One region of the Alteromonas sp. Mac1 genome, then DNA from elsewhere that is predicted to be linked to it. Evidence: predicted binding sites of a transcription regulator. Region 1 holds the regulator's gene; the other holds the start of a gene.
What was found. Region 1 encodes FliA, which starts transcription of late flagellar genes. Its sites were predicted from a motif close to CTAAAGNTNNNNNNNNNNNNGCCGATA; they were not measured.

Region 1 (3,425 bases):
CAGGATTATTTTCCAGATCAACGAGCTGTTCTTGTAATTGTTCAAGGATCTCCCCAGCTTCAACTAGAAAGTCCTGTAATATATCCTCGTCAACATCAAACGCCATGCGCCCGCTCCCCTAAAAACCTAAGCTAGACAAAAGATCATCTACGTCATCTTGGCCAGATACCACATCATCGCGTTGGTCTGCATCAATAATTGGACCTTCGGCTTCGACACCATCAATCTTGTTAACTTTTTCGACTTTCGCTTCCGATGGCTTGTCTTGCTCTGACTGTTCGGGTTCACCGAACATCGTCAGCATATTAACTAAGCTATCTTCCACTTCTTTTACGAGTTCAATCACTCTGCGAATAACTTGACCGGTAAGATCTTGATAACCTTGTGCCATTAACACTTCGGTAAGCAATGATGTAAGCTTAGACGATTGTTTCGATCCGTCTTCTAGCAATTCGTCTAAATCTGCGCATAAAACTTTGAATTCACCCAACTCAAGTTGACGATTCATCAGTTTTTTCCACTCCGGCATAATTTTTTCGATGCGCGTGGAAAGCACTTCCGCAATTGGCATGCACTCTTCAACAGCATCCATGGTGGTATTGGCCGCTTTTTCCGTCTCTTCGATAACGTACATCAGTCGCGTTTGCGCATCAGGAATGTCATCAACGGTTAAATTTTTAATACGTTCATCGATTTGGAAGTTATTTAACGAATCATGAAGTTGACGCGTTAATTTACCAACTTCAGCAAAGAGCTCAATGGACTCTTTCATCGAAACGGCTTCTAAGACGGCGTTCGCAGATGCGTTATCGCCCTCTTCAAGATACGCTACCAATTTTTTGGCTTCTTCGAGCGTTATAGAGACACTTTCATTTGTCGACATCCAGTAAACCTCATTTCTCTGGTGAGCGTCTGGATCAACCTAAACGTTCGAAGATTTTGTCTAATTTCTCTTTCAACGTAGCGGCAGTGAAAGGTTTAACAACATAACCGTTCACACCAGCTTGCGCTGCGGCAACGATTTGTTCTTTCTTCGCTTCTGCTGTCACCATAAGAACCGGTAGGTGTTTCAACTTATCGTCGGCACGTATAGCGCGTAATAAGTCGATACCTTGCATACCTGGCATATTCCAATCTGTTACAACAAAGTCAAAATCACCTTGTTGTAGCATAGGCAGCGCGGTGTTACCGTCGTCCGCTTCCTGGATATTGGCAAAACCCAAATCTTTTAACAGGTTCTTTATGATACGTCTCATGGTAGAAAAATCGTCAACCACGAGAATTTTCATACTTTTATCCAAAATAGCCTCCAATGAGGGGTTAATTGTTATTAATTTCTATTCTTCGTCAACTTGCCACGATTTCATTCGTGATTTGAGTTTTAACATGGCCTGACTATGAATTTGACTCACTCGCGATTCACTAACATCAAGAACTTCACCAATTTCTCTAAGGTTCAGTTCTTCATCATAGTATAAAGAAAGTACAATCGCTTCCCGTTCGGGTAATGTAGTAATAGCATGTGCTAGCGCTTTTTGGAAAGCCCCTTGCATCAAATCTTCTAACGGTGCATCGCTGCCTCGGTTTTTTTCTGTAGAAATAACATCTTCAGAAACACCTAGGTCTTCAATACCCACCAATTTTCCAGCATTCACTTCGTTAAGCATTTGATGATAATCTTGCATGCTGACATTCATTTTAGCTGCAATATCAACATCTCGCGCGTCTCGGCCTGTTTCACCTTCAACTTGAGAGATAGCTTCGGTGATTGCCCTTCCATTTTTATGAACAGAACGAGGTGTCCAATCACCTTTTCTTATTTCATCAAGCATGGCGCCGCGAATACGAATACCTGCAAAGGTTTCGAAACTTGCACCTTTGGAACCGTCAAAATTTCGTGCAGCTTCTAGCAGTCCAATCATACCTGACTGGATTAAATCATCGACAAGAACACTGGCTGGTAATCTCGCCATTAAGTGGTGTGCTATTCGCTTCACCAGCGAAGCGTGACGCTCAACTAATTGTGACTTGTCCGTTTGCTGTTGATAAGCGGCTGCTTTGCTATTCAACGCTGACTTCCTACTGCTTTATCTGCTACTAGTTGTTCAATAAAAAATTCTAAATGGCCACCTGGTTGCGCAGGAATAGGCCATGATGCTGCTTTGGTTGCTAGCTGGCTAATCGCCACTGCTGCCGGAGAACTCGGGTAAGCATCTACAATTGACGTTTGTTTACGTACTGCTTTGCGTATGTTCTCGTCAAAAGGAACTGTTGCAACCAATTCTAGCGCAACATCCAAGAATCGCCCTGTTACTTTAGATAATTTGCTGAAAAGCTCCTGACCTTCTCTAACATCGCGGACCATGTTGGCGACCACTTTGAAGCGAAAGACACCGTGCTCTCGGTTAAGAATTTTAATTAGCGCGTAGGCATCAGTGAGTGAAGTGGGCTCATCGCACACTACCACCATAATATCTTGAGAGGCTTTGGAGAAACTTAGCACCATATCGGAAATACCCGCTGCGGTATCTACAATAAGCACATCAATGGGCGAGCGCAATTCGCTAAAAGCTCTAATGAGCCCTGCATGCTGCGTTGGTGATAGCTCTGCCATTGATTGAGAACCCGATGTGGCTGGTGCTATTTTTATACCGTGAGGGCCCGTAACGAGTACATCGTCCAAGGTACACTCACCAGATAAAACGTGTGAGAGGTTTTTCTCTACGCGCAATCCTAGCATTACATCCACATTGGCCAGACCTAAGTCTGCATCCAATACCATTACTCGCTTTCCCTGCTTTGCCATAGCAATAGCTGTGTTTAGCGTAATATTTGTCTTACCAACGCCACCTTTACCTCCGGTGACGGCGATAACTTTGATTAATCGTGATTGCTTCATTTTTCGTAAGCTACTCGCTTGATCATCAATCATACTGCTCGTGCTGTTTTAACCACATTGTTACTAGTAGTATGATTCAAACCGTACTTTTTATAAAGCTTTGCAGCAGCAGATACTAAAGATTTTGCTTCTGCAATCTTAATGTCTTCAGGAACTTTCTGTCCATCTGTTACATAACTGACAGGTAACTGGTACTCCACCGCAGCGCTAAGCACTTCGCCTAGAGAGTAGCACTCATCAAGCTTTGTAAAGATACAACCGCTAAGTTCCACCCCTTCGTACGCATCTATAATACGTTGCAACGCAGCATATTGGGTATTCGCTTGCGCTACTAGGTATTTTTTCACTGGCTGCATTTGGCCGTTATCAAATTGATTTATCTGTTTAATTAATCGACTATCTCGCTGACTAAAGCCTGCCGTATCAATTAACACTAGTCTCTTATGGCGTAATTGAAACAATAAATCTGATAATTCTTCACTACTTTGTGCTTTACGGACCGTGCAACCAATAATTTTTCCATATG
Region 2 (3,425 bases), 1.6 Mb from region 1:
CCGATACTAAATCTGGTATTTGTACATCTTTCATTTCACTAATAATACCTGCAAGCAATGTGTTGTAATCATCGCCAGAGCCTAATGTATTCTCAGCATTTCCAAATGTAGACATCATCTTTTCTAGATACTGTGCTATTGGGCTTACAACATTACCGTATTGGTTTTCCGCTTCACCTTCTTCACTATAATGCTTAACGTTCTCATAAGCCTTTACCATTTCGGTTTGTGTAGTACGGTTTAACTGCAACGCATACCCAACTAACTCTTTATCATCGAAACCTAAATTCAATGCTTGTTCGAACGCCTTATCCATATCGCCGCTATAGAAGGTATCAGCTAAATCTTGTGCTTCACCCACAAGGTTTGCAATAGCTGTCATTTCATCTTCGTCTATTTCACCCTTTAACGAAAAGCTAATGCCACTTCGTTCAAAGTATTCATATTGAGATGACTGCTGCGCCACAACTGAACCTGTATTCGAACTAGATTCTTCAGTATCGTCATTTGCGGGTATATACAGCGAAGCCTGACTCGCAGCGCTAAATTGTCTGATACTTTCAAAGCTAAGGTTTACTTCATCCCCATCTTTGGTTCGAATAAGCAAACTACCTGATTTAGCATCAGATGCAGATACCGCGTTAAGCTCGCTCACACTCACTGGATTAGGATTGAAGATATTCTGTTCCAGATCATTGATGCCGCCGTCTATCATTTCGCGACTACGCGTAACACCTTCTTCAATCTCATCATTCATAAAGCCAGCGAGATCCTTTTCAGCCATAGCGAATCCACGACTTACCCCTTCACGGGCCTGACCAAACAACCCTTTCAGGGTATCGTCATCCGCACCTCCATCAGCCGCACCTTGAATGACACCGGTCACGAACCCAAGTACATTACGTGCGACTTTCTCGAAATCGAATAAACTTTTATTTTCTTCGCCGTCACCTGACTGTTTGCTTTCATTCGGGCGCTTGCCATCAACAACCACATTCTGACTTAAGCTACCACTGAAGACCTTTAAGCCAATACTGGTTTGCGTGCTATTCACGGTGACCGTCGCTGAATGCTGCTTGGTAAACTCGGCAGCTTGTTGTAAGCCTTCCTGTTGAAGCTGCTTCTTTATAGCTTCATTCGGGTGAACCGATGCCTTTTCATCCACTTTCTGGTCGCCCATGAAAGCCTTAATTTGACTCACGTTCATAATTTGATCCTCACTATCCTCAATCAAGTTATCGGCACCAATCACGTATTGTTTAATTTTAATACTAAATTTTTGCTTCTGTGAGTTTTATCCGTTGCACATATAATATAAGGCACTACAATTCGCAGCCTTATTTAAATGATGTTCGGAGAACCACATGACAACCACCACTGCAAAAGACTATCAAGCTCAACTCGATGAGAAAGTGGATCGGTTAGGTACTCTCCTTGCGCCGTTTAACGCCCCTACCCTGTCGGTGTATCCGTCTAAACCTGAAAACTACCGCATGCGAGCTGAATTTCGCGTATGGCATGACGGTGACGATCTTTATCACATCATGTTCGATCAGGGTTCTAAAGAGAAATACCGCGTAGATACATTTCCACCAGCAAGTGAAACCATCAACAATGCAATGCAGCAGTTAATAGAATATTTAAAGCCAAATGAACTGCTGCGCAAAAAACTTTTCCAAATTGATTATTTAACTGGGCTATCCGGCGAACTGGTTATTAGCCTTCTTTATCACAAGCCACTTGATGATGAATGGGAAGCGCAAGCTGAACTACTTCGCACCTTTTTAGCTACGCAATTTACCGCGGTAAGTATTATTGGGCGGGCTAGAAAGCAAAAACGCATTGTGGGTAACGATTTTATTATAGAACGTCTACCTATTAATGGCCGTGAATTTGAATTCAAACATATCGAAAATAGCTTTACTCAACCTAATGCAGAAGTGAATTGCAGCATGATTGAGTGGTCACTTGAATGCTCTGCTCCCCTAACCGGCGATTTACTCGAAATGTATTGTGGTGCAGGGAACTTCTCAATGCCATTGGCAGTTCATTTTGACAACGTGATAGGAACCGAAATAGCAAAGCCCTCGGTACAAGCAGCGCAATATAATATTGCGGCAAACCACTTAGATAACGTGAAAATTGTGAGACTATCGGCTGAAGAGTTTACTGAAGCAATGAACGGGGAAAGAAGCTTCTCTCGTTTAGAAGGTATCAACTTAACTGAATACAATTTTACTACTGTATTGGTCGACCCTCCTCGGGCAGGGTTAGACGTAGATTCATTAAAGATGATTCAAGGGTACGATAATATTATCTATATTTCTTGTAACCCTGAAACCTTAGCTGAAAACTTAGGCCTGCTTTGTGAAACTCACGAAGTAGCAAATGCGGCGCTGTTCGATCAATTCCCTTTCACCCACCATATAGAAGCAGGTGTGTTACTCACCAAAAAGTAATGCTCTGTATATTGTGAATGTCGCATATTGTCAATAAATCGGCAGCACACTTAGGCTTTAAAGCTTAAGATGCGTCGGAAGATATCTCTGATGAAAGCTTCGACATTGCGCCCAATTGCACGAAACGTAATTGGGCTTTAACCCTTTCGCCAATTTCCATCTTCAACTTAGTATCAGCTTCTAGTGCTTCTGCCCCTGCACTAAATACCAACCTAACCATAGCATCCGCTTGGAGCTGCGCAATGTTGTACTCTACGCTTTGCTGCTCGATGATGTAATCGGTTAGCTCTTCAATAAAATGCTGAATTTCGCGAAAGACCGCCATTCGGTATGCAGCTGATGTGCCTGTATGTTCCCGCAACAATAATCGAAATACATTTTTGTTTGCAGAAATGAACTCCATGAAGGTTTCAACTGACGTGTGGATTACCCCGCCACCTGAAGCAATTCGACGGCGAGCTTGGCGCATTAATTGACGAAGGGCTAACCCAGCTTCATCCACCAGTGTTAATCCTAATTCATCCATGTCTTTAAAGTGTCGGTAGAAAGACGTTGGTGCAATGCCAGCTTCTCGTGCTACTTCACGTAAGCTAATAGCAGACAAACTGCGGTTTTCATCCAGTAATAGGAATGCCGCATGAATGATATTTTGGCGGGTTTTAAGCTTTTGTTCCTGACGAGTCACAATAATACCAGTTTGTTAGTCTTTACTAGTCTATCGCATGAGTGCCTATAGGGAGAAGCTTAAATTCATTCTGCCCTAGGCCGAAAAACTATTAGCGCTTACTCAATACTATCTCCGTAGCGTTTTTTAGTAACTGTTGTTACTGTACAGCCTTATTTTAACAAGTTGTTAACCATATAGCCATTATCCCCCTAGCTCCAATTACTGTCGGAATATAAGGCTATGGCACTAAGCGTCTACATGGAGTTAACGACCTATATGAACAAAAATAGCTGACCTAA

Region 2: AV939_RS16785 (DUF5610 domain-containing protein) is a predicted target of FliA. The motif match lies at 1,237-1,263, and genes of this name have one in related genera.

The regions. Positions count from the first base shown of each region.
Region 1 covers NZ_CP013932.1:2,325,016-2,328,440, forward strand. Annotated here, with positions in the region: gene AV939_RS09895 (chemotaxis protein CheA) at 1-106, opposite strand, end outside; gene AV939_RS09900 (protein phosphatase CheZ) at 119-883, opposite strand; gene cheY (chemotaxis response regulator CheY) at 918-1,301, opposite strand; gene AV939_RS09910 (RNA polymerase sigma factor FliA) at 1,338-2,069, opposite strand; gene AV939_RS09915 (MinD/ParA family protein) at 2,066-2,932, opposite strand; gene flhF (flagellar biosynthesis protein FlhF) at 2,929-3,425, opposite strand, start outside.
Region 2 covers NZ_CP013932.1:3,962,879-3,966,303, forward strand. Annotated here, with positions in the region: gene AV939_RS16785 (DUF5610 domain-containing protein) at 1-1,207, opposite strand, end outside; gene trmA (tRNA (uridine(54)-C5)-methyltransferase TrmA) at 1,365-2,459, shown strand; gene fabR (HTH-type transcriptional repressor FabR) at 2,524-3,144, opposite strand.